Regions from separate parts of the Alcaligenes sp. LTN-3 genome, predicted to be linked through region 2. Evidence: riboswitches for the same ligand, from Rfam matches in the RefSeq annotation. Region 2 holds a riboswitch; the other holds the start of a gene.
The links. A riboswitch is a leader RNA that binds a small molecule or an ion and turns the genes downstream of it on or off. The one in region 2 is predicted to bind glycine.
Positions count from the first base shown of each region.

Region 1: linked by a shared signal. The riboswitch ahead of AC6I6N_RS00720 (amino acid permease) and the one ahead of AC6I6N_RS02305 (D-amino acid dehydrogenase) in region 2 are both predicted to bind glycine.

Region 1 is NZ_JCAPDN010000001.1:148,583-160,072, forward strand. Features, by position in the region: gene AC6I6N_RS00695 (iron-containing alcohol dehydrogenase) at 1-1,015, opposite strand, end outside; gene dctP (TRAP transporter substrate-binding protein DctP) at 1,103-2,203, opposite strand; gene AC6I6N_RS00705 (TRAP transporter large permease) at 2,221-3,543, opposite strand; gene AC6I6N_RS00710 (TRAP transporter small permease subunit) at 3,533-4,033, opposite strand; gene AC6I6N_RS00715 (mechanosensitive ion channel family protein) at 4,180-5,223, shown strand; gene AC6I6N_RS00720 (amino acid permease) at 5,303-6,709, opposite strand; glycine riboswitch at 7,088-7,177, opposite strand; gene aqpZ (aquaporin Z) at 7,406-8,104, opposite strand; gene AC6I6N_RS00730 (DUF3325 domain-containing protein) at 8,629-9,477, opposite strand; gene AC6I6N_RS00735 (DUF3649 domain-containing protein) at 9,474-9,770, opposite strand; gene AC6I6N_RS00740 (PepSY-associated TM helix domain-containing protein) at 9,767-11,428, opposite strand.
Region 2 is NZ_JCAPDN010000001.1:487,865-499,354, forward strand. Features, by position in the region: gene AC6I6N_RS02285 (DMT family transporter) at 1-145, opposite strand, end outside; gene AC6I6N_RS02290 (MarR family winged helix-turn-helix transcriptional regulator) at 231-740, shown strand; gene AC6I6N_RS02295 (VRR-NUC domain-containing protein) at 780-2,447, shown strand; partial or broken gene AC6I6N_RS02300 (ATP-dependent DNA helicase) at 3,245-4,621, shown strand; gene AC6I6N_RS02305 (D-amino acid dehydrogenase) at 4,566-5,927, opposite strand; glycine riboswitch at 5,976-6,056, opposite strand; glycine riboswitch at 6,061-6,148, opposite strand; gene nadB (L-aspartate oxidase) at 6,373-8,106, opposite strand; gene nadA (quinolinate synthase NadA) at 8,106-9,239, opposite strand; gene AC6I6N_RS02320 (NADP(H)-dependent aldo-keto reductase) at 9,450-10,496, opposite strand; gene AC6I6N_RS02325 (YkgJ family cysteine cluster protein) at 10,665-11,081, opposite strand.

The DNA.
Region 1 (11,490 bases), 340 kb from region 2:
CACGTAGGCTGGGAACCTGCAAGTTCTGGTTAAGTTGATGTAATGTGCTCAGCAGTTTTTGATTGGCCAGGGTGTCGTTATCCTCAGGTGCAGCGAACCCTAAGGCTCGGGCACATTGTGCATAGCGTTCAGGGGCTGCCGGGATGGAGAAGGCCGTGACCGTCGGTAGTAGGATGGCATTGGACAGACCATGCGGAACATGAAAGAAGGCGCCGATGGGGCGGCTCATACCATGCACCAGTGCCACTGAAGCGGCAGAAAAGGCAACACCTGCCAGGCTCGCTCCAAGCATCATGGCTTCACGGGCAGGACGGTTTTGACCGTCCTGGTAGACTCGCTCCAGGTTGGGACCGATCAGGTTCATTGCCGCCAAGGCCTGGCTGTCACTGTAGGCATTGGCCTTGCGACTGACATACGCTTCGATAGCGTGTGTCATGGCGTCAATGCCGGTGTCGGCAGTCGTGCGCGGCGGGACTGTCAGAGTCAACTCATAGTCGATCAGCGCCGCGTCCGGTACAAAGGCCGGGCCAGTGCACAGTAGCTTTTCGTCGTTTTGTTCGTCGGTAATGATGGTGAAACGGGTGAACTCAGAGCCGGTGCCGGCCGTAGTGGGGATGGCAATCAGAGCAAGCCCTTTGCGGGTGACGTGGGCTGGAACGGCGTAGTCTCGGATCGTACCGCCATGACGGCTCAGAACGGAAATGGCTTTGGCGCTATCAATCGGGCTGCCACCGCCCAAGGCAATCAAGACATCGTACGTATCGCTGCTGGCTTGAACGACACCGGCCTGAATCGAGGCGGCGGTGGGTTCGGGGACAGTCTCGGAAAAGATATCGCAGTGTATGTTGTGCTGGGCCAGCAAAGTCTGGACCCGCTGTGGATGGCCTAACGAGACCATGGTGGGGTCGGTAATGAGAAGCGCTTTCTGGCAGTGCATCGAGCGCAGCAAATCGGGTAGTTGCTCTAGAACACCACCACCAATCAGTAAGCTGCCGGGTAAAGAGATCAAACTCATGACGGTCTCATTGTTGCGGGGTCTGGCGAGTTAAAAAACGATAGTGGCGAACCACTATCGTTTTCTGACTCATGAACGAGCGGGCTCTTACTTCATGCAGGCCTTGATTTTTTCCAGGTCCGGGCCGTCAATGGGGCGTCCCAGATTAAAGGGCATGGAGGTCTCGCGCCAGTCTTTGTAGTCTTGCAGGTATTCGATCTGGCTGGCATACACTTTGGCGGCATCGGGGTTACTGCAGGCCACGGAAATCATGACCTCGTTGGTTACCTGCTGAATGGTTTTCAGACTTTCGTCATCCATGCGGTGGATTTGAACACCCGCTTTTTGGAAGGTGCGCAAACCTTCGGTGGCTCGTTTTTCGGTAAAGGCAATGGACCACATCATGGTTGCGTCGGCGGCAATCTTCAGCTTTTCCTTGGTGGTGTCGCTCAAGGCATCCCAGGCCGCTTTATTGATCATGACGCCAAATACAGAGGCAGATTGATGCCAGCCGGGTGTGGACCAGTGCTTGGTGACTTGATGCAGGCCCGCCGAGACATCCACGTTGGGCGTCGAGAACTCGGCGCCGTCAATCACGCCGCGCTCCAGCGATTGATACAGCTCCTGGCCGGCCATCGATACCTGGGTGCCGCCGATTTTCTCCAGCACCTGACCTTGTTCCAGACCGGATAAGCGCAGGCGCTTGCCTTTTAGCTCTTCCAGGTTACGAATGGGGGTGTTGGTGCGAAAGCCCGACTCATTATTGGTAATGGCATAGGGCAGATAGACCATGCCGTATTTACCGTAAATCTCGTTATAGAGCTCTGCACCGCCCCATTCTTTGATCCAGTTGGCATAGTCAATGGCATTGAACAAGCTCGAGTGCGTGGCCAGCGGGGAGAAGGCTGGGTTACGGCCTGCCCAATAGCCGGGCCAGTCGGCACCGGCCTGAATGGTGCCGGACTCTACCGCGCTAAAGACCTCACCGGTTGGGACAAGAGAGCCGCCTTCAAAAAATTCAATTTTCAGCTCGTCGCCGACCAGCTTATTGGCAAGCTCGACCCACTTTTTGTCCATCTCCACTAATTCGATGGAGGCGGGCCAGGTGCTGGTCATTGTCCATTTTTGAGGGGCTGCCTGGCTAAGGCCTGTCATGCTGAGTAGAGCGGCCGTGGTCAGTGCGGTGAGTATCTTTTTTGTTGGCTTCATGGTGTCTCCTAGTTGTATTAACTGCCGTACAGCACGTGTGGTAGCCATGTGACCAGATTGGGGAAAATGGCTATCAATATACACATGAGAATGACCAGGAAAATAAACGGAATAACCCCCGTAATAATTTCCGTAGTTTTGACTGAGGGAGGGGTAATGGCACGCAGATAAAACAGGGCGTATCCAAAAGGAGGGGTCAGGAATGAGGTTTGCAACACAACAGCAACCAAAACAACAAACCACAGCAGACTGACTCCCATTTCCTGAACGATGGGCAACAGAATGGGGAAGGACAGCAGCACAATACCCGTCCAGTCCAGGAAACAGCCCAGGATAAAGACAATCAGCAGCATCACCACGATCAGCAGCCAGGGCTCCATATCCAGGCCGCGCATGATGTCCTGGACCGCACCCAGTCCGCCCGTAATGTTGAACACTCCGGTAAACGCCGTGGCACCGACCACAATGAACAGGATCATGGCCGAGGTGCGACCCGTTTCATACAGGGCATTAAAGAAGGTGCGCCACTGGAATTTGCCGCGGAAAATGACGATCAGCAAGGACAGCAAGACCCCGATGGCTGATGCCTCTGTGGCCGTTGCAATACCCGCTAGCATCGAGCCCAAAATACCCAGAATCAGGAAAATAGGCGGGACGGCCTCCAGGAGCAACATTTTGATCAAGGCCGGTTTTGAGATCTGTTCTTCCGGCTCGACGGACGGGGCTCGTTCGGGGTGTCGCCAGGCAATAAAGACGACCCAGGCGGCATAGAGCAAACCCAGTAGCACGCCTGGAATCAGGGCGCCTGCAAACAGCTCGCCAATGGACAGCGGTGAGTAGCTGGCCATCAGGATCAGCATGATGGACGGTGGGATCAAAATGCCCAGGCACCCCGAGGCGGCGATCACGCCGGTGGTCAGCTTGGGGCAATAGCCATATTTCAGCATGGGGCGTAATGCCATCATGCCGGTGACGGTGATAGAGGCGCCGATAATGCCGGTGGTCGCCGCCAGCAAAATGGAGAGAAAAACAACGGCAAGTGCCAGGCCACCGCGCACCCGCGACATCAAGAGTCGCAAGGCCTCGAACATCTTGTCCGTGACTTCCGAGTCGGACAGAAAGCGGGCCATCAAGATGAACAAGGGAATGGCGATCAGCGTGTAGTTGTCCAGAACATCGCCATAGATGCGGTTGACGACAATGCCCAAGACCATGGGTTTGCCGGCAATGAGCGTACCAATAACGGCTGTTCCACCCAGAACGAAAGCCAAGGGATGGCCCATGAATAGGCCCAGCAACAGCAGGCCACCCATCAGCAGTGCAATCAACTCAGGCGTCATGATGGCCGGGCTCCTTTTGGGTCAGCAGACGGATTACCTCGGCAATACCTTGAATCAGCAACAGGGCGGCAGCCACCACCATGGAAATCTTCAGTGGGTAAACGGGCAGTTGAACGGCGCCGTAGGTCGTTTCACCTTGGGCCAAAGAACGCATGGCAAACTCATAGCTGCGAGTCAGAAATACCCAGGCGAAGGGGAAGAAGAAAATGAGGTAGCCCGCAAGCTCAGTCCATTTGCGAGCGGTAGGGGAAAACTTTTGGATCAGCAGGTCAACGCGGACATGAGATTGATGCTTGAGGGCATAGGCGCCCAACATCAAAAAGTAAAAACCGTAGAGCTGTTTGGTGGCATCAAATGTCCATCGGGTAGGCTGATTGAGCACATATCGCATGAACACTTCATAAATAATAATGGTGGCAAAAATAATGGCGATAAATGAGAGGATTTTGCCGATGAATTCATTGAGTGAGTCAATAGCCTTTAAAACCATCGTTTTCCTTTGGCGCGAATTGTTATTGTTTCAGACTGACGGTTTAGTCTATGAGCAAGGCAAGCCCTGTCACAACGTGGGTTTACCCTTACGTAAACCTAACTCGTTATAATCGCTTGGCCAAGGACGGCGCAATCGGAGGAAAAGTGCAGGATCACACCTTGTTGATCAAATACCTGACAGGTATGGGGATCTTTCTGGCCTGCTTGCTGGCGGCATTTATTCTGGCTTTTATGAGACATCGTCGGCGCAAGTGGTCGCACAATGTCATCGCGCAAATCGTGCAGTTGGGCTTGTTGTACGGCGCCATTGCGGTTGCCCGCCAGTACGTAAACATGGCTATTGCCGATTACCACGTGACGTTGGTGACACCGCGCATGGTCGATTTTGTGGCTGTGCTGACGGCAGCGGCGGTGTTGATGCATACGTTGTCGCTGTTGATCAACCGTCTGGAGAAAACGCAGCTTAGCAAAGGGCGGGATCCGACCTCGGCACGCCTGATTGCACGGGTGTTGAAGTTCGGCGCATTTGTTCTCATGTTGCTGTTTTTTGGCGAGCACTTCGGATTAAGTATGTCCGGACTGTTGGCCTTTGGCGGTATCGGCGGCATTGCGATCGGTATGGCAGGCAAGGATATTTTGAGCAATGTCTTCTCCGGTGCCATGTTGTACTTTGATCGTCAGTTCAAGATTGGCGACTGGATACGTTCGCCTGATCGCAATATTGAAGGGACGGTGGTTGAGATTGGTTGGCGCCTGACCAAGATCATGACGTTTGATAAACGGCCGCTTTATGTGCCCAACTCCTTGTTTTCTTCCATCAGTGTGGAAAACCCGGGGCGCATGACGAATCGGCGGATCAATACCGAGGTGGGGTTGAGGTATGAGGATGCCGGCAAGCTGCGCGGTATTGTGGATGATATTGGCCAGATGCTGGCTCAACACCCTGATATTGATCAGACACAGACGACGCTGGTCTATTTCAATGCCTTTGCAGACTCATCACTGAACATCATGGTGTATTGCTTTACCAAAACAACTCAGTGGGCCGAGTGGTTGGGCATTCAGCAGGATGTGTATTTGAAGATTATTGATATTGTGCAGCAGCACGGTGCCGATTTTGCCTTCCCCAGTCAGACTTTGTATGTGGCGAAGGGGGGCGAGCCAGAAGGGGCAGCCCGGACCGAGTAAACACACAGGTCCAGCAGTACGGCCAGTCCCGGTGGCGGCAGCACAGTGCGGGGGCGCACTGTGCTGTGTCCTGCTTGGTTTAGCGTACGCTTTGCGTCGCCAGACTCAGGGCCAGATCTTGTTTCATGCGTTTCTTGTAGAAAGGCAGGCAAATAAGCAGAGCCAGGAACCAGAAAGGTGTGGCAATCAGGCCGATCAGGGTTTCTTCTTCCTGGCTGAACAGGTACAGCGCAAAGGCAAAGAACACCAGAGTCAGATAGCACATGGGAATGGCAAAGGGCATTTTGTAGCTTGATGCAGCGTGTGCCTCAGGACGAACCCGGCGGTACTTCAGGTAGGTGATCAGGATCACGGCCCAGACAAAGATAAAGCAGATGCTGGCCACGGTGGTCACAATTGTGAACACACGCATCACATCGCCTTCTGCGTATAGCAGGAACAGGCTGGACAGCAAAAGGGCGCACGAATAGATCAGACCATTGCGGGGAGTACCGTTACGCGACAGTTGGCTGAAGGCTTCGGGAGCCAGCTTGTTCTTGGACAGACCGTACAACATGCGGCCCGTGGAGAACATGCCGCTATTGGCGGACGACAGGGCCGAGGTCAGCACCACAAAGTTAATGATGGCCGCTGCTGCACCTACGCCAATCAGCAAGAACATATTTACAAACGGACTCTTGTTGGGCGCGACAATATCCCAAGGGGTGACGGTCATGATGGCGGTCAGGGCCAACACGTAAAACACAATCACGCGAACCGGAATCTTGTTGATGGCTTTGGGCAGGTTCTTGGCAGGGTCAGCCGTTTCAGCCGAGGCGGTACCCACCAGTTCGATACCCACAAAAGCAAAGATGGCGATCTGGAAAGCGGCAAAGAAACCATTCAAACCATTGGGGAACATCCCGCCGCGATCCCATAAATGGGTCAGGCTGGCTTTTTCGCCGGTTGGGCCCACAAAGCCGGTAAACAGCAGGTACGCGCCCACACCAATCAGTGCCACGATGGCAATGATCTTGACCAGGGCAAACCAGAACTCGAGCTCGCCAAACAATTTGGCCGACAGCAGGTTAAAGATCAGCAAAAAGGCAATACAAGCCAGACCGGGTAGCCACAGTGGAATGTCCGGCCACCAGAATTGGGTATAGCCGGTAATGGCGACAATATCGGCAATGCCAATAACTACCCAGCAGAACCAGTAACTCCAGCCTAGAAAGTAGCCCATGGTGGGCCCGAGAATATCGGCGGAAAAATCCACAAAAGATTTGTATTCCAGGTTATGCAGGAGCAATTCTCCCATTGCCCGCATAACAAAAAATAAAAAGAAGCCGATGATCATGTAGGTAAACAAGACCGAGGGTCCGGCCAGACTAATGGTGCGGCCTGATCCCATAAATAGCCCGGTACCGATAGCGCCTCCAATGGCTATCAGTTGCAGATGCCGGTTTTTCAACGAGCGTTGCAGTCCAGATGAATGTTGCTGAGACACACTGTACTCCTAGTTTTTTTTCGTTCAAATGCGTAATTATGACTGTGCTGCGAGAAAACAATGGGCACAACCCGTCCTCAAGAACGGTTTTCTTGATGCCGATCTACATAAAGTAGGGAGCGCACAGCAGTCCTCCTTGTTCTGACGACATGAAATGCCAAAACAGACCTGCGTGCGAATAAAAATGGGAATAAAGGGGTGGTGTGCCAGGCGGTCAGACAAGGCGCCTGACTATCTGCTCATAAATAGGCTCCGGACAAATAGGTGGACAAAGACCATATGGCCTTTGTACCCCCTCTGTCCGTTTACCTGAGAGCTTATCCATCGGCGGGCGACGGTCCCCTTCGGTGGGCACTGATGTGCCTCTCTCCAGAACGTCAAGGGTTCAAGATTCTTTTGCCTGAGAGATTCCGGGGTCGTTGCTCCGTCGGCGCTTCATCAAGGTGAAGACTCTCACCTGAACCGTTATTGACGTCGCTATTGTATAGACAGGTAAAAAGCGATGACTACTATCGTTAACCTGTAGGTGATTGATGAGAATGGTTCTTGTTTGTCAGTGGGGTTTGTGCTGGACATTTTGCCGTGACGTCACCAAGGATGCGCCCTTTGCACAGAGCCGCATTGTCTTGAATCGGGCAGGCTGCCTTGTTCCAGACGATGCGGCTCTTTTGTTCTGCATGCCGATGTCAGTGTTGCTTACTCGTCGTTGGCATGTAAAAAGCGATACACCAAGGCGCCGATCACACCACCAATCAAGGGGGCCACCCAGAACAGCCACAACTGTTCCATGGCCCAGGTGCCTTGGAAAAAGGCCACGCCGGTGGAACGGGCAGGGTTCACGGAGGTGTTGGTGATGGGGATGCTGATCAGGTGAATCAAGGTCAGCGCCAGACCAATCGCCACACCGGCCAGGCCAGCGTGACCACGCTTGTGAGTCGCACCCATGATGATGAACAGGAAGAAGGCGGTCAGCACAATTTCTGCGATCAGGGCCGCGTTGCGGCTGTAATTGCCTGGCGAGTGCTCGCCAAAGCCGTTGGAGGCAAAGCCTGCCACGGGATCAAAGCCGGCTTTGCCGCTGGCGATCAGGTACAGAACGCCGCCGGCCAGCAGGCCGCCGATAACTTGGGCAAGGATGTAGGGAATAGCGTCACGAGCGGGGAAGCGTCCGCCAGCGACCAGCCCCAGCGTGACAGCCGGATTGATGTGGCAACCAGAGATATTGCCAATGGCATAGCACATGGTCAGCAAGGTCAGGCCAAAGGCCAAGGCTACTCCGGCAAAACCAATTCCCAGTTCAGGATAGGCAGCGGCAAAGATCGCACTTCCGCAGCCCCCAAAGACCAGCCAGAAAGTGCCCAGCGTTTCTGCGGTGCATCGTTTAATTAAAGACATGATATGGCCCTGTTAGTGATGTAACACGGCAGCATTCTAGCGATAAGCACGGTTCACCCACTGAAGGAAAGGAAAACAACTGTCAAAAGTTTTCCTTTGTTGAGGGTGGTGTTTTTTTATAGTAAATGTGAGAAATGTGCTTAAGGTGGCAGTTTGTGTCAGATGCAGGGTTTTGTTGGAATTGCGAAGAATTGCTGCTTTTTGGGATGGCGTTATAAGTAATTTGTGGGCTAATTTTTTAGCTGCTTTGAATGAAATTTAAAAATCAGGGGTGCGAAATAAAGATGAAACAGGGAAAGTTGTTTATATAAATAGTTATTTGATGCTTTGTTTACGAGTTTAGATTTTCAGTAATTGAGGGGGCGGATTTTGGGACGTATTTATTCTGACGTCTTTATTGGTTTTATGTTTTCTTGATGTGTTTTGATTTTTAAGCAGTGACTAGTGAGGATCAGTGGAAAATCTGAATTGAGTAGAAATAAAAAAAGGACCAAGATGCTTGGCCCTTTCGGTTTAGGTCACGCTTACGGCATTTGCTCAATGAAAGCCGCTGTCACGGGTGATACCTGGTGGAAATCAAAAGCCTGATGGTAGATTTCTCCATTCTTGGCTTCTACAGTTAGCCATAGTTGATGCTCAACCTCACTATTGGGCGGGATGGCAATTTCTACCGATCGTGTCCAGCGTGTGCTGTTAAACGCCTGACGGGGTGTAGGCATAGGCTCGGGCTTGCTGACTTGCAGATAGGCGCGGCGTATATGCGGGTCGCAGGCTTGGCAAAAGCGAATCTGGAAGGCTTTGCGATGTGCGCCGGTGGGCCCGCTGATAGGGGCTTGGTCATTCGTTTCAGCCAGTGCAAACGACCACGGACCAATCTGACTTTGCAGGGCATTGTTGCCAAAGACAGGTTGCGGGCCTTGCTGCGTCAGATAAATCACGAAGGCAGCAGGGATGGCCAGAAGGCTGCTGGCCAAGACCAGGCTACGTGTAGACATGCGTGATGCCGATTCAGTGTTACCTACTCCAGCCGCTTTAGGCGCTGCCTTCGCAACTGGCGCAGGTTTGGCCCGCACAGGTTTCTTTTCCTGCCAAGGCCACCAGGGCAGGTAAAAGGTCAGTCCGGCGCCGGCCATGGTTAGCCAGCCCAGCCAGGCAACCGTGCCGATGCTCCAGCCCCAGCCTTGCCAGCACAAGAGCCAAGCCACGGCCAGAAAAGGCCAGCCGATTAAACGAAAGATCCGCCTTTCCTGCTTGCGAGGCGCGCGATGCAGCAGAAATTCACCCTGGCGATCGCTGGCCAAGGCCAGGCAGATAAAGCCCGCCAGACTGCTGATAAATACGGCCAGATTTAGCCACAGGCTGGTATTGCTCATGGCAGCCCTCCTTCCGGCATCACCAGAAAGCAGAGCAAGGCGATCAAAGCGGTAGGCAGCACCATGCCCAACCAGGCGCGAGTGGCACTTTTGGTACTGAACACCCACATGACGGCGATGGTGTACCAGACAAAGCTCAACATATTGGCCGCCAGGACAGCCTGGGCTCTGGGCAAAGGCCAGAGCAAGGTCAGCAATACGGTGGCGGCGTCTGCCAAGGCGTAGCCACCCACCGTGGCGGCCACGATGCGCGACAACACTTGCAGGCGGTAACGAGGAGTCAGTCCACTCATCCGTTCACTCCCGCAGTATGCAAGTTGGCAGGGGTTGCGGTTTTTTTAGACAGGCTGGCAATGTGCCATTTGCGTTTCATTTTTACGGCGATATAGATAAAGATGGCGGCCAGGCCAAGCATGCTCAGGTCAAAGCCTGCCAGCCCCCAGTCGCCATGGGTGACGGTAACGCCCAGATGGCGGTCGGTCGTCAGCAGGTTCAGGACGGGAATCAGGCCATAGGCGGCGGCTGTCAGGTAGAGCAGTTCCAGCCAGGCGCGCTTCAAGGGTCGCCAGCAGGCATACAGGAAGGACCAGCCCCAGACCAGAAACAGCGCATGAAATTCCCAGGCGGCGCGGTCGGCCATAGTGACCGGCAAGAGGCGGTTGGCCCAGAAGTAGGCGGCCAGACCTAGCGGCAAACCGGCCAGGGTTCCGGCATTCAGGATTTCCACCAGACGCAGGCCCGCCGCATCAAAGCGCTCGGATACGCTCAGCGCGGTGGCTTTGGACAGGCGCTTTTGATGGTGGGTGCGGCGTTTTACGGTCCACAGCACCAGGCCCGTTCCAATAACGGCGCAGCCCAGCAAGCCCGAGATAAGGTATAGCCAGCGCAACCACCATTCGGCAAATGCGCCTTCGTGCAAGGCCAGCAGCACGCGGTGTGTGTCCCCCGTGATATTGCTCGTGTTGTCCGGCTTCATGGCGCTGCCATCGATGGCGTTAAAGCGCAGGGTTTCGGCACGGGTCCAGTACACGCCCGTCACGCCGGTGCGGCGCAGTTCTACATAAGCTTGGCTATCTGCCGGATGCGTAATGTGTACCGAGGCAATGCTGTTCTTGCCCCAGGTTTGTTCAGCGCTGTGCATCATCGCGCTTAACGGAGCCTGCGGCATGCTGACGGGCAGGAAGTCATGTTTTTGCTGGCGAATATCCTGGAAGTAAGCTTGTCGTCCTTCCTCTGTTGCGCCATACATGATCTCTCGTCCGGTCGGCATATAGAAGGACATGAAAAAGATCAGGCCCGTGTAGGTAATCATCAGGAAAAAGGGCAGGGACATCACGCTGACGATATTGTGTGCGTCCAGCCAGGAGCGTTGTCCCTTGCCGGGTCTGAAGGTGAAAAAGTCGGTAAAGATCTTTTTGTGTGTCACCACGCCCGTCATGACGGCCAACAGCATCAGCATGGTGCAGATACCGACCAGCCAGATAGCGACGGGGTACGGCATGTAGTGCAGCGCATAGTGCATGCGATACAGACCCGTGCCACCAGCGGTGGCGCGGGGTTCTGTTTCTGGTTGAATCTGGCCGGTGACCGGGTCCAGTTCCTCGACCCCGCGACGGCCACGCTGACCGGGTTGGGACATTTCTTCCCAGGCAATGGACAGCCCGTGCGTGGCACGTGGGTTCAGGGCTTGATGCGGCAGGGTAATGGTCCAGGCTTTGGAGTCTGCCGGGGCATGTGTTTGTAGCTGCGTCAGGGCCTGATCCAGCATCTGGCTGGATTGCTCAGGTAGAACTTGCATGGGCAAGGGACGCTCGGGCTCCATCCAGCGGGTGATTTCATCGTCTACATAGCCTGCCGTGCCCGTGACGAAGACGAAAAACAGGATCCAGCCCACTACCAGACCGACCCAGGTATGCAGCCATGCCATACATTGGCGAAATGACTCTTTCACGCTGACGCGCCTCCTACTTCAGCACCGTCTCCGGGTGCTGGATTGATAACTGGAAAACTGAG
Region 2 (11,490 bases):
CGCCAGCGGGAAAGCAGCGCAAAAAGGCCGCGATGAAAGGGCGATCGGGCGGTAGGATTTCGGTGGTCACAATGTAGGTGGAACCCCAGATGGCGGGGCCTAATGCGGTCAAGGCCGTCACCAGCCAGAGAGAAAGTCGGTTCATGATAAAAGTATCTTGATGTCGAGATAAATGCCAGTGTAGGGATGATTTATCTTAATATCAAGATAAATATCGAAATCGAGAGATCATGAGCGAAGAACACGACGCGGTAGACCTGATCATCAATCAGTGGCGCGAACAGCGGCCAGACTTGCAGAACCTGGACGCCATGGCCTTGTTGGGCCGCATGACGCGCTGCTTCCAACTGGTCCAAAAACAGATGAGCGACAACTTTAGACGTCACGGCCTGCAGTTGGGCGAGTTTGATGTGCTGGCCAGCCTGCGCCGCTCCGGCCCGCCGTACACCTTGGCACCCACCGCTTTGTTTTCCACCTTGATGGTCAGCTCCGGCACTATGACGCATCGTTTACAGGGCCTGGAAAAGCAGGGCTTGATCGAACGCATTGCCGACCCGGAAGATGCCCGCCGTATTCTGGTGCGTTTGAGCCCGGCGGGTCTGGCCTGTGTGGATGCGGTTGTGGTGGACCATTTGGCCAATGAAGAAAATTTGCTGGAAGGTCTGGATGCCACGCAGCGGCAAAGTCTGGATACCTTGTTGCGCGACTGGATGCGCTTGTTGGAGTCGCGCCAGGCTTGAAGGAGTGCTAAAGTAGCTGGATATATACACAGCCTGCTTATGACCCCGCCCGAGCTTCCTCCTTTTTACTATCTGCATAATTTCCATCAGGTTTTGCAGTGGGTACAACACACCAGTTCCGACCTGCTGGAGCCTGAACACGTCCAGTGCGGCCATCGTTTTGTGCATGCTTCCCAGCCTGCACAAGCCCTGTTGGTGCGCTTGCTGATGCGTAAAGGCCCGGTGTTTCGTATCGACAAGTTGCGTTATGCCGAGATCGAAAACCTGGATGCGGCAGTGCAAGAGCTGGCGGCTTGCGAGCTAATAGAAACCGATCCTGAGCTGGATCTGGAAACCTTGTTTGCCGTCCATACGGTGCCCGAGCTGCGTCGCTTGTTCAGTGATCTGCCAGCCGCCGGGCGCAAATCGGACTATCTGGAATGGATTGGGCAGGCTCACGGTGAACAGGCTCGGCCTTTTACGCAGTGGTGTGCCGATCCAGTCCTGCAAGCTCCCACACTGCGCCTATCACCGCAAGTCATGCATTGGGCACAGCGTTTGCAGTTGCTGTTCTTTGGCAACCATTATCAGGACTGGTCCGAGTTTGTGATGAGCGATCTGGGCCTGTATCGCTACGAAACCGTGGTTCTGGATCAGGCCAGTCGGGCGTTTCGCCACAATGAGGACGTGCGCTTGTATGAAACCTTGTCCGAGCTGCGAGACGCACAGGATGAGGCCGACCCCGATCTTTGGATACAGCGCTTTGCCGCCGTTCAAGCAGTTGAGACTGACAGCGACTGGCTGCAACGACGTAAGGCAAAAACCCTGTTCCAGCTAGGCCAGCAAGCCGAACGTCAACATTGGTGGGCCTTAGCCGAACAAGCGTATTTGCAGACAAGCTGGCCGGGAGCCCGTTACCGCCAATTGCGGGTATTGGAGCGTCAGGAGAATCATCAAGGTGCCTGGCCCTTGTTTTGTCAGGCGTGGAACCAGCCCGAAAATGAAAGCGAAACCCAGAAGTTGCTGCGTATGTTGCCTCGCATGCGTCGCAAACTGGCGGTAGACGCTCCGCCCAGCTCGCCTTCCAATAAACCCGCAAGCCGCACACAACGCAGTGATCTGGTTTTGTTCGATGACGGCAATCGGGTCGAATCGCAGGTGCTGGCTCATTGGGACAGCCCCTTGGCACCTGTGTTTTACGTAGAAAATGCCTTGTTCCCGGCCTTATTGGGCTTGTTGAGCTGGGAGGCTATTTTTGCTCCCTTGCCTGGTGCGTTTTTCCACCCCTATCAAGCTTGTCCAGCCGATTGGGGTAACCCGGACTTTGTATCGCGCAGGCAAAATTTGTTTGAGCAGTCTTTGAGTGTGCTGGACGGCGCAGACTATAAAACCGTGATCTGGCAACGCTGGCAGGAAAAGCGTGGCATACAGTGCCCCTTGCTGATCTGGCCTGCCTTGGATGAAACCTTGATCGAGCAGGCCTTGCATTGCATCCCCGCCCAGCACTTACAACTGGTGTTCAAGCGTATCTTGCAGGATTGGCGGGATAACCGTTCCGGCCTGCCGGACTTGGTGCGCTTCATGCCTACCCAGCAAAGCTATGAATTGATTGAGGTAAAAGGCCCCGGAGACCGCTTGCAGGACAACCAGCGGCGTTGGCTCAGTTATTTCGAGCAGCACGCCATCCCTGCGCGTGTCTGCTATGTGACTCGGCCTGAATCCACATGAAAGCCTGGACGGTCGGCGTACGCGCCTTATGTGAATTTACCGCCCGCAGCGGGGATCTGGACCTGCGCTTTACACCTGCGGCCACGGCACAGGAAGGTATCCTGGGCCACCAGCAGTTAAAGCTGCGTCGCCCCGAGCACTATGAAGCCGAAGTGCCGCTGTCCTATGAGATGGAAGGGCTAGTGGTGCGTGGTCGAGCCGATGGGTTTGATCCCGTCAGCAATTGTCTGGAAGAGCTGAAAACCTATCGAGGTGCTTTTGATGCCATTCCCGAGCACCATAGACGCCTGCACCAGGCGCAAGCCAAAGTCTATGCGGCCATGCTTTGCCAGGCGCGCGATTTGCCGGGAATGACCGTCAGCGTGGTGTATTACCACGTGGACAAGCACAAAGAAACCAGTGTCTCTGAATACCTGGGGCGCGCGGATCTGTGGGCCTTTTTTGAGCAGCAATGCCGCTTGTATCTTGAGTGGGGGCGGCAGGAGCAAAAGCATCGGCTGGCGCGTGATCAAGCTTGTACTGCTTTGCAATTTCCCTTTGATCAGTTTCGTGCGGGTCAGCGGCAACTGGCCGTAGCCGCGTTCCGGGCTCAGCGCGATGCACAGTGCCTGTTAGCCCAAGCGCCAACCGGTATCGGCAAAACCTTGGCAGTCGTATTTCCCGGCCTGAAAGCCATGCCGGAGGCGGGACTGGATAAGCTCTTTTATCTGACGGCTAAAAATTCGGGTCGGCAAATGGCCTTGGACGCCTTGCAGCGTTTAAACCCAGAAGGTGAGGGCGCGTGGCGGGTGCTGGAAATGGTGGCCCGCGACAAGCAGTGCCCCAATCCGGATAAAGCCTGCCATGGCCAATCCTGCCCTCTGGCCGAAGGCTTTTACGACCGGCTTCCTGCGGCCCGTCAGCAAGCTCTGGAGCAACCCATGCTAACTAGCCAGCGCTTGCAAGAAGTGGCTAGCAAACACCAGGTCTGCCCCTATTACTTGAGCCAGGAAATGCTGCGTTGGGCGGACGCCATTGTGGGCGACTACAACTATTTTTTCGACACACATGCGGTGCTGTATAGCCAGACTCTGGTTCAGCAATGGCGCAGCGCTGTTCTGGTGGACGAAGCACACAACTTGGTAGAACGCGCCCGTTCCATGTATTCCGCGTCCTTCTCGCAAGCGCAGTTGCGCATGGCGCGTAAAGCCGCGCCTTCGGCCTTGAAGCGTCATTTCACGCCATTGACTCGCTTGATGGAGGATTTGATACCCGAGGAAGGGGGCGATCAATGGGGGCTGGAAAAAATCCCGGAGGATCTGCTCGAACAGTGCGACTATCTGGCTGCCCGCTTAGGGGCCTATGTGGCTGAGAACCCCATGCCGCAAGACAGCCCCTTGCTGCAGTTTTATTTTGAGCTGCTGTACTTTGTGGACCTGGCCGGACAGTTCGGCTCGCATTCCTTATTCGATATTTTGGCGCAGCGCGATGGTGTGCTCCTGAACCTGCGCAATATTGTGCCTGCTCCGTTTCTGGCTGAACGCTATGGCGACGCGCATGGTGTGGTGCTGTTCTCCGGCACCATGAATCCCTCACAGTTTTATCGTGATGTCTTGGGTTTGCCGCCAAGTACAGCTGAGTTGAACGTGGCATCGCCGTATCGGGCCGAGCAACTACGGGTACGCCAATATGCTGGCCTGTCCACGCGCTATGCTGACCGGGCCCAGAGCCTGGGCGGGGTCTGCGACATTGTCGGGCAGGCCTACCAGGAGCAGCCGGGCAACTATCTTTTGTTCTTGAGCAGTTTTGACTATCTGGAGCAAGTTAGCCAGGCCTTGCAGGAGCGCTGGCCGGATATGCCGCTTTGGCATCAGCAGCCGGGCATGAGCGATCTGCAAAGAACGCAGTTTCTGGACCGCTTTACGCTGGACGGAACGGGAGTAGGTTTGGCAGTGCTGGGAGGGGCGTTTTCAGAAGGGGTAGATTTACCCGGCAAACGCTTGATCGGTGCTTTTATTGCCACCCTGGGTTTGCCGCAATTCAACCCGGCCAATGAGTCGGTGCGGCAAGTCATGGCCCGGCTCTTTGGGGAGCGGCGGGCCTATGACTATACCTATCTGTATCCGGGACTACGCAAGATTACACAGGCCGCGGGTCGTGTGATTCGTGATGAACAGGATCAAGGTTTTGTGTATCTGCTGGACGAGCGCTATGGGCAGCGGCGGGTGCAGCAGTTGCTGCCGGACTGGTGGCAAATTGAGCAGGTGCGGACTGACGCTCGTTCTGCGCAATGACCTCGGTAATGATCTGCGCGGTGGCCGCTGACAGCGTCCAACCTAGGTGGCCGTGGCCAGTGTTGTAGTACACGCCCGGGCGGCTGCCTGCTTTTACGCGCGGCATCATGTCCGGCATCATGGGACGCAAACCAGCCCACGGTACAACACGATCGGTCGCGGCATCGTGGAAGTTGCGGCGGGTCCAGTTGGTCAGCGGGGCGATACGGTCGGCGCGAATGTCCTTGTTGGCACCGTTGTATTCCGCCGTACCGGCCACGCGCAGACGATCTTTGCCCAGGCGGCTGGTCACAATCTTGGCTTCTTCGTCCAGCAAGCTGACCCAAGGGGCGGCATGTTGGGCTTCGGGCGTATCCAGATACACCGAAATCGAATAGCCTTTGACGGGGTAGATATTGATGTAGTCGCCCAGCATATGGGCCAAGTGACGGCTGCCTACGCCAGCGCACACCACCAAGGAATCGACAGACAGCGTATGGGTGTGGGCTTCAGCGCCTTCACCGGTACGCAGCTGGATACGGTGTGGTGGGCCACAATCAATACCCAGAACTTCTGTATCTTGCAGGAACTTCACGCCGCGTTTGGCGCAGGCATCGGCCAGACCGCGTGTGTATTTGTGAATATCACCCGTGGCGTCCGAAGGCGTAAAGAACCCGCCGTAATAGGTGCCTTGCAAGGCAGGTTCAATCTGGTGGATTTCCTCGTTGGTAACGGTTCGGCGCTCCAGACCGCCTTTTTGCAGCAGTTGGCTGACTTTCTTGCCAGACTCAAAGCCGCCGGGGGTGTGGTAAATGTGCAGAATACCGCGCTGTTCTAGGTCGAAATCAATGTTTTCGTCCTTGGCCCATTGGTACAGATTCTCGCGGGCGGTAATGGCCAGCTTGACGGTGTCCACGGTGTTGCGCTCGTAACCGGAAATCGCGCCTACAAACTGTGCCATCCAACTGTATTTGTGCCAGCTTGGCTTGGGGTTGAACAGCAGCGGGGCGTCTTTGCGCATCATCCACTTCAAGCCCTTGAGTATGGTGCTGCGGCTGTTCCAGACCTCGGCATTGCACGCGGATAACTGCCCGCCGTTGGCAAACGAGGTTTCCATGGCGGGGTAGCGCAGGCGGTCGATAACGGTAACTTGATAGCCTTTCAAGCTGAGGGCGTAGGCGGTGGTGATTCCGGAAATACCGGCGCCAATGACGGCAATATGCGACATAACAGGCTCCTGACAGGTGAATTACCACCGAGTAGTGGCAATACCCCATCTGTCCTGTGACCTGAGAGTTTATCCAACCGATGTTTCAGGCTGGGCTCCTTCGGTGGGCGTCATGCGCCGCTCTCCAGAGTGTCGGGCTGGTACGATCCTTTTGCCTGAGAGATTCCGGGGTGGTTGCTCCGTCGGCGCCTGACTGAACAGGTCTCTTTCATACCGCCTGTAGTGACGCAACTACAGTAGCTGTGCTTACAAAAGTTTGCAATCAGGGTAAACCGGGAGCTGCATGCAGCGCTTGGGGGATTTCTATGGATAGATGCAATTGTTGGCTAAGCCCGGAAAATTGTTGAGACTGCCGGTCCTTGATACCGAGTTATTACTTACTTTTTCGCTTAATGTGGGCCCGACATGTCGTTGATTCCCGACCGGTGCTTGTTTCTTTATGGACTTAGTCCAGGCGGTAATGCGCACCCAGACTGCGTGGTCGATCCAGGGCGGCCCGGGTAAGCAGCCAGGCGGTGTCCAGTTGCAGGCTGAGGGTCCGTTGATCCAGGCTGGGGGGCAGAAGGCTAATTTGCCCGCGCCAATGGTCCAGGGTGTGCAAGGCCTGAAGCAGTCCTAGGTGATTGCGTAGCAAGCCGACATGCTCTTGCATTAAGTTGCGCAAGGCGGGCAGAGAAGGGGGATTGTTGGTGGATGAGCTGTGGTTTTTATGGCTGCCGTTGCTATAGCTATTGTTTCCGTCATATTGGCAAGCTTTGTCGTTGTTGGCGATGATTGCGTTTTCCAGTGCATCGGCTGCCGTGGCTGTCATAAGGGAGGGGCGTGGATTCGAGCTCGAACTAGAGTTCAAACCCAAACCCCAATGGGGGCCGACATTAGCCTGTGAACTGGAACTTGGATTTGAGTTTGTGTATGAACATGAACTTGAAATCGAACTTGTAGTTGCAGCATCTGTCTCCGGGACCAAAGCTGAACGCTGGGTCCTCTTGCTTCTAGCAATCGCCTCGGCCGCCGCCCGCCCCATGACGACGCACTCCAGCAAAGAGTTGCTGGCCAAGCGATTTGCCCCATGTAAACCTGTGCAGGCTACTTCCCCCACGGCATATAGACCAGGCACCGTCGTGCGGCCTGACATGTCTGTTTGAATTCCCCCGCAACTGTAGTGCGCGGCAGGCGCAACCGGCACCCAGTCCCGACGTAAGTCCAGGCCCCGGCATAAACCTTCTTCCAGGGCTTTGGGGAAATGCTGCTGTAAGGTATCCGCACCAAGATGGCGTACATTCAGCCAGACATGGCTACTGCCTTCTTGCCGCATATGTGCGGCAATAGCGCGCGACACAATATCGCGTGGGGCTAGTTCCCCTCTGGCGTCGTAAGCTGGCATGAAGCGGCGGCCTTGCTTGTCCAGTAAATGACCACCCTCACCACGCAAGGCCTCAGTCAGCAAAAAGGTCGGACCCTCTGCATGCAGGCAGGTCGGATGAAACTGCACAAATTCCAGATCCCGTATGGCAGCGCCTACGCGCCAGGCTAAGGCAACCCCTTCGCCCAAGGCGCTATCGGGATTGGTGCTGTGCGCATACAGGCTGCCCAGCCCGCCTGTTGCCAGCACGACATGGTCCGCCAAAATGGTTTCGTAGCGGTGGGTGTGTTTGTCGTAAATATCCACGCCAGCCACTGCGCCTTGTTCGTTGCGGCGCAGAGTCAATGCCAGACAGTCTGTACGCTGCTGAACATGAGGGGCTTTAGCCAATTGAGGAGCCAAAGCCTGCATGATGGCGTAGCCGCTGGCATCGGCCGCATGCACGATGCGCCGCCGACTGTGCCCACCCTCACGGGTCAGATGCAATTGGCCATCTTCGGTTCTGTCCAGAGGCACCTGCCTTTCCAGTAGCCAATGCACTGCATCTGGCGCGGCTTGCAAAATCCCTCGTACTGCCTCCTTATCCGAGTGCCGAGCGCCGGCTTCCAGTGTGTCTTCAATGTGTTGTTCCAGGCTGTCTTGGGCACTGAGCACAGCCGCCAGACCACCCAAGGCCATCGGGCTGGCCCCGCAAGGAACGGGGGCGCTACTGAGTAAAGTGACATGCATCGAGGAAGGCAAGGACAGGGCCAGACTGGTGCCTGCCAGCCCCGCACCGATGATCAGCACCTGCGTCTGTGTTGAGCCTGAATGCATTAAGCGGCTCCTACATGTTGGAATTGCTGGCTGTGCTCGGCCAAGTCCGCACTGACGCGTAAATTGCTTTGCTGAGCAGCCGCAAAATCCATCATGCGTTGCAAGGAGCGTCGTGCGCCCTCACGTAGATCGGGGGCCACTTGAATACCAGGGCCTGGTTGACTGAGACGTTGACGCAAAGCCTCCAGACTGTTCAACGCCATCCAGGGGCAATAGGCACAGCTTTTGCAGGTGGCACTCTCGCCCGCAGTTGGTGCTGCCAGAAAGGTTTTGCCCGGCGCCTGCTGGCGCATGGCATGCACAATCCCTTGATCGGTGGCGACGATAAAGGTGTCGGCAGGATGATTGATGGCAGCGCGCAGTAGCTGCGTTGTCGAGCCAACCACATCCGCCAGCGCAACAACAGAAGCGGGTGATTCGGGATGAACCAGAACCTGGGCATCGGGGTGCTCACTCATCAAAGCCTTCAAACCATCGGCCTTGAATTCGTCATGCACCAGGCATGAGCCTTGCCAGAGCAGCATATCTGCACCGGTTTGTTTTTGGATATAGGAGCCCAAATGACGATCCGGTGCCCACAGAATCTTTTTCCCTTGTGCGTGTAAATGCCGCACGATGTCCAGGGCGATGGAGGACGTCACAACCCAATCCGCCTGTGCTTTGACGGCTGCGCTGGTATTGGCATACACCACCACTTCCCGGTCTGGATGCGCAGCACAAAACTGCTTGAAATCCTCGGGGGCGCAACCCAGATCCAGCGAACACGTCGCCTCGTCATGTACAGCCAACACACGTTTTTCAGGGCTCAAAATCTTGGCCGATTCGGCCATGAAACCCACGCCGGCCACCAACACTGTGCTGGCCGTATGCTCCTGCCCAAAGCGCGCCATCTCCAGGGAGTCACCCACGCAGCCGCCAGTCTCCAAGGCTAGATCCTGAATATCGGGGTCCGTGTAATAGTGGGCGACCAGCACGGCGTCTTGCTCCTTCAACTGCTTGGCCAAGGCTTGCTTCAGCGCGGCTTTATCGCTTTGCACGCTGAGTTTGGGAGGGACGTCGTGCCAGGTGATTTGACGACTCAAAGCATCCTGAGAGTCCGGCTGGCAGACATCAATGGGATAGCGCTGTATCATGTTTGTCCTTGATGCTCATTTTGAGCATAAATGGATGAAAAAAATGGGAAATGGGAATTTCTGAACGAGAAATCGTATGTCTCTCTTGTTATGCTTTTTTTGAGCATAAATAAAAAATCAGCATTGTGCAAGCGCAAGAACGGAACAGAGGAATAAAAAAGAGGGGTGCCCTGCTTTGGGTTTATGTGCCCAAAGCAGGGGGAGATCCTGTTAAGGCGCGGGATTCGGTGTGTGGTGATGAATCGCGTTGATCTTGGCGATCAGCTCATCGTTCAGTTGAACATCCGCACTGGCGATGTTCTCGCGCAGTTGTTCCAGTGTGGTCGCACCGATCAGATTGCTGCTGGTAAAGGCTTGCTGATTCACCCAGGCCAGGGCCAATTGAGTGGGCGTCAAACCGTATTCGCGAGCCAGCTCGTTGTAGGCCAGCGCGGCTTCACGGGCACGCGGTGCATCGTAGCGGGTAAAGCGGTTGTACAAGGTCAAACGTCCTTTTTCGGGGCGAGCGCCGTTGTCATATTTACCCGTCAACACACCCATCGCCAATGGCGAATACGCCAGCAGACCTAGACCTTCATAACGGCAGAATTCGGACAGACCTTCTTCAAACACGCGGTTCAGCAAGTTGTAGGGGTTCTGGATGGTGGCAATCAAAGGCAGGGAGCGCGAGCGAGACAACTCCAGAAAGCGTGAGACACCCCAAGGCGTTTCATTGGACACACCGATGTGACGCACCTTGCCTTGACGCACAAACTCGTCCAGTACCGAGAGGGTCTCTTCGATAGGGATGGTGTCTTCTTCTTTCCACGGGTAGCTACGCTGTCCAAACGTCACCGTACTGCGATCTGGCCAGTGCAATTGATACAGGTCCAGATAGTCTGTTTGCAACCGACGCAGGCTGTCATGCAGGGCTTGTTCCAGATTCTTGCGATCCAGGCTGGTGCCGCCATTGCGGATATGACCAGGGCGCTTGGGGTCACGTTGGGGACCGGCAATTTTGCTGGCCAGAACAATGTCCTTGCGGCGGCCGGTTTTAGCCAGCCAGGTGCCGATATATTGCTCGGTCAAACCTTGCGTGGCCGCCATGGGGGGAACAGGGTACATCTCGGCGGTATCCACCAGATTCACACCCAGTTCCAGGGCAAGATCCAGTTGAGCGTGCGCATCGGCCTCGCTGTTCTGTTCCCCGTACGTCATGGTGCCCAAACCAATCAGGCTGACGTCCAGGTCTGTATTGCCCAGCTTGCGGTATTTCATTTACTTCGACTCCCGAAAGCGCAGGGCCGGGCGGCCCTACAAACCGTGCATGGTAGCGTATTTAGCCTGCTTGCCGGTGTGCTGATTGAACTGATTCTTTATAAAAAAACCATCGCAAGTTATTTACGATGGTTTTGTGTTGAGGTACTGCTGTAGTACTGAGCGATTTCAGGCCGCCTCATCATGCTCCGGCAAAGCAGGTGGAGCAGGCAAAGGACGACTAGGCAGCAAAGGTAGGCCGTGCTTGCTGCGCAAACGCTGGCAATCCACATTGGGGCTGCCATCCAGCTCCCAGATCTGGTAATCGCGACAGGGGGTGGGGCGATCCGGATAAATAGCGCAATGAATCCCGGGCTGGCCCAACGTTCCGCGCAAGGCGATACAACGACCTTCACCTTGCTCGGTTCCCTTCATGCAGGCGCGTAATGGACCAACCTGGGTGGTCAACTCGACCGGCACCGTACCGCCCGTTTCACCGCTTAGTTCACCGCTGTAAAAAGAGACCCGAAAATGTGAACAGCACACGCCGCAGCTTAAACAGGGGTTTTCATCAAAAATCTCGTCATTGGGAGGCGTATAAAGCACCGTCTCCAGTGTGGTTTCCTGAACGCCAGGTAAATCCAGCAGTTGAGTCGGGGTAGGCGGGAGAGAAGAGCAAGTCATGTGCGTAGGTGTCCCGTAGCGGCCGCAGATCCGTTTCAGACGAGATCGATGATCTGCAGGCGTAAAGCAATTATTTTATTTTTGCCTGAAGAACTTGAATAGAAAAATCGTGTGGTGATGGGCTAGCTTGATGCTGGCTGGAGACAGATTGTGTGTATCCATATGTTTCATTGCTCTGCCTAGCCAGGCGGGGCGTGAATTTCTGAAAATCTGCTTGTTTTTTTGTTTAATACTTATAAAACAAAGGATTGCACGATTTCTTTGGCCTGAGGAGCTAATTTTGCAGAGAGTCCATAAAAAAAAGATCATCTTTTTTATAGAAAAACACGAA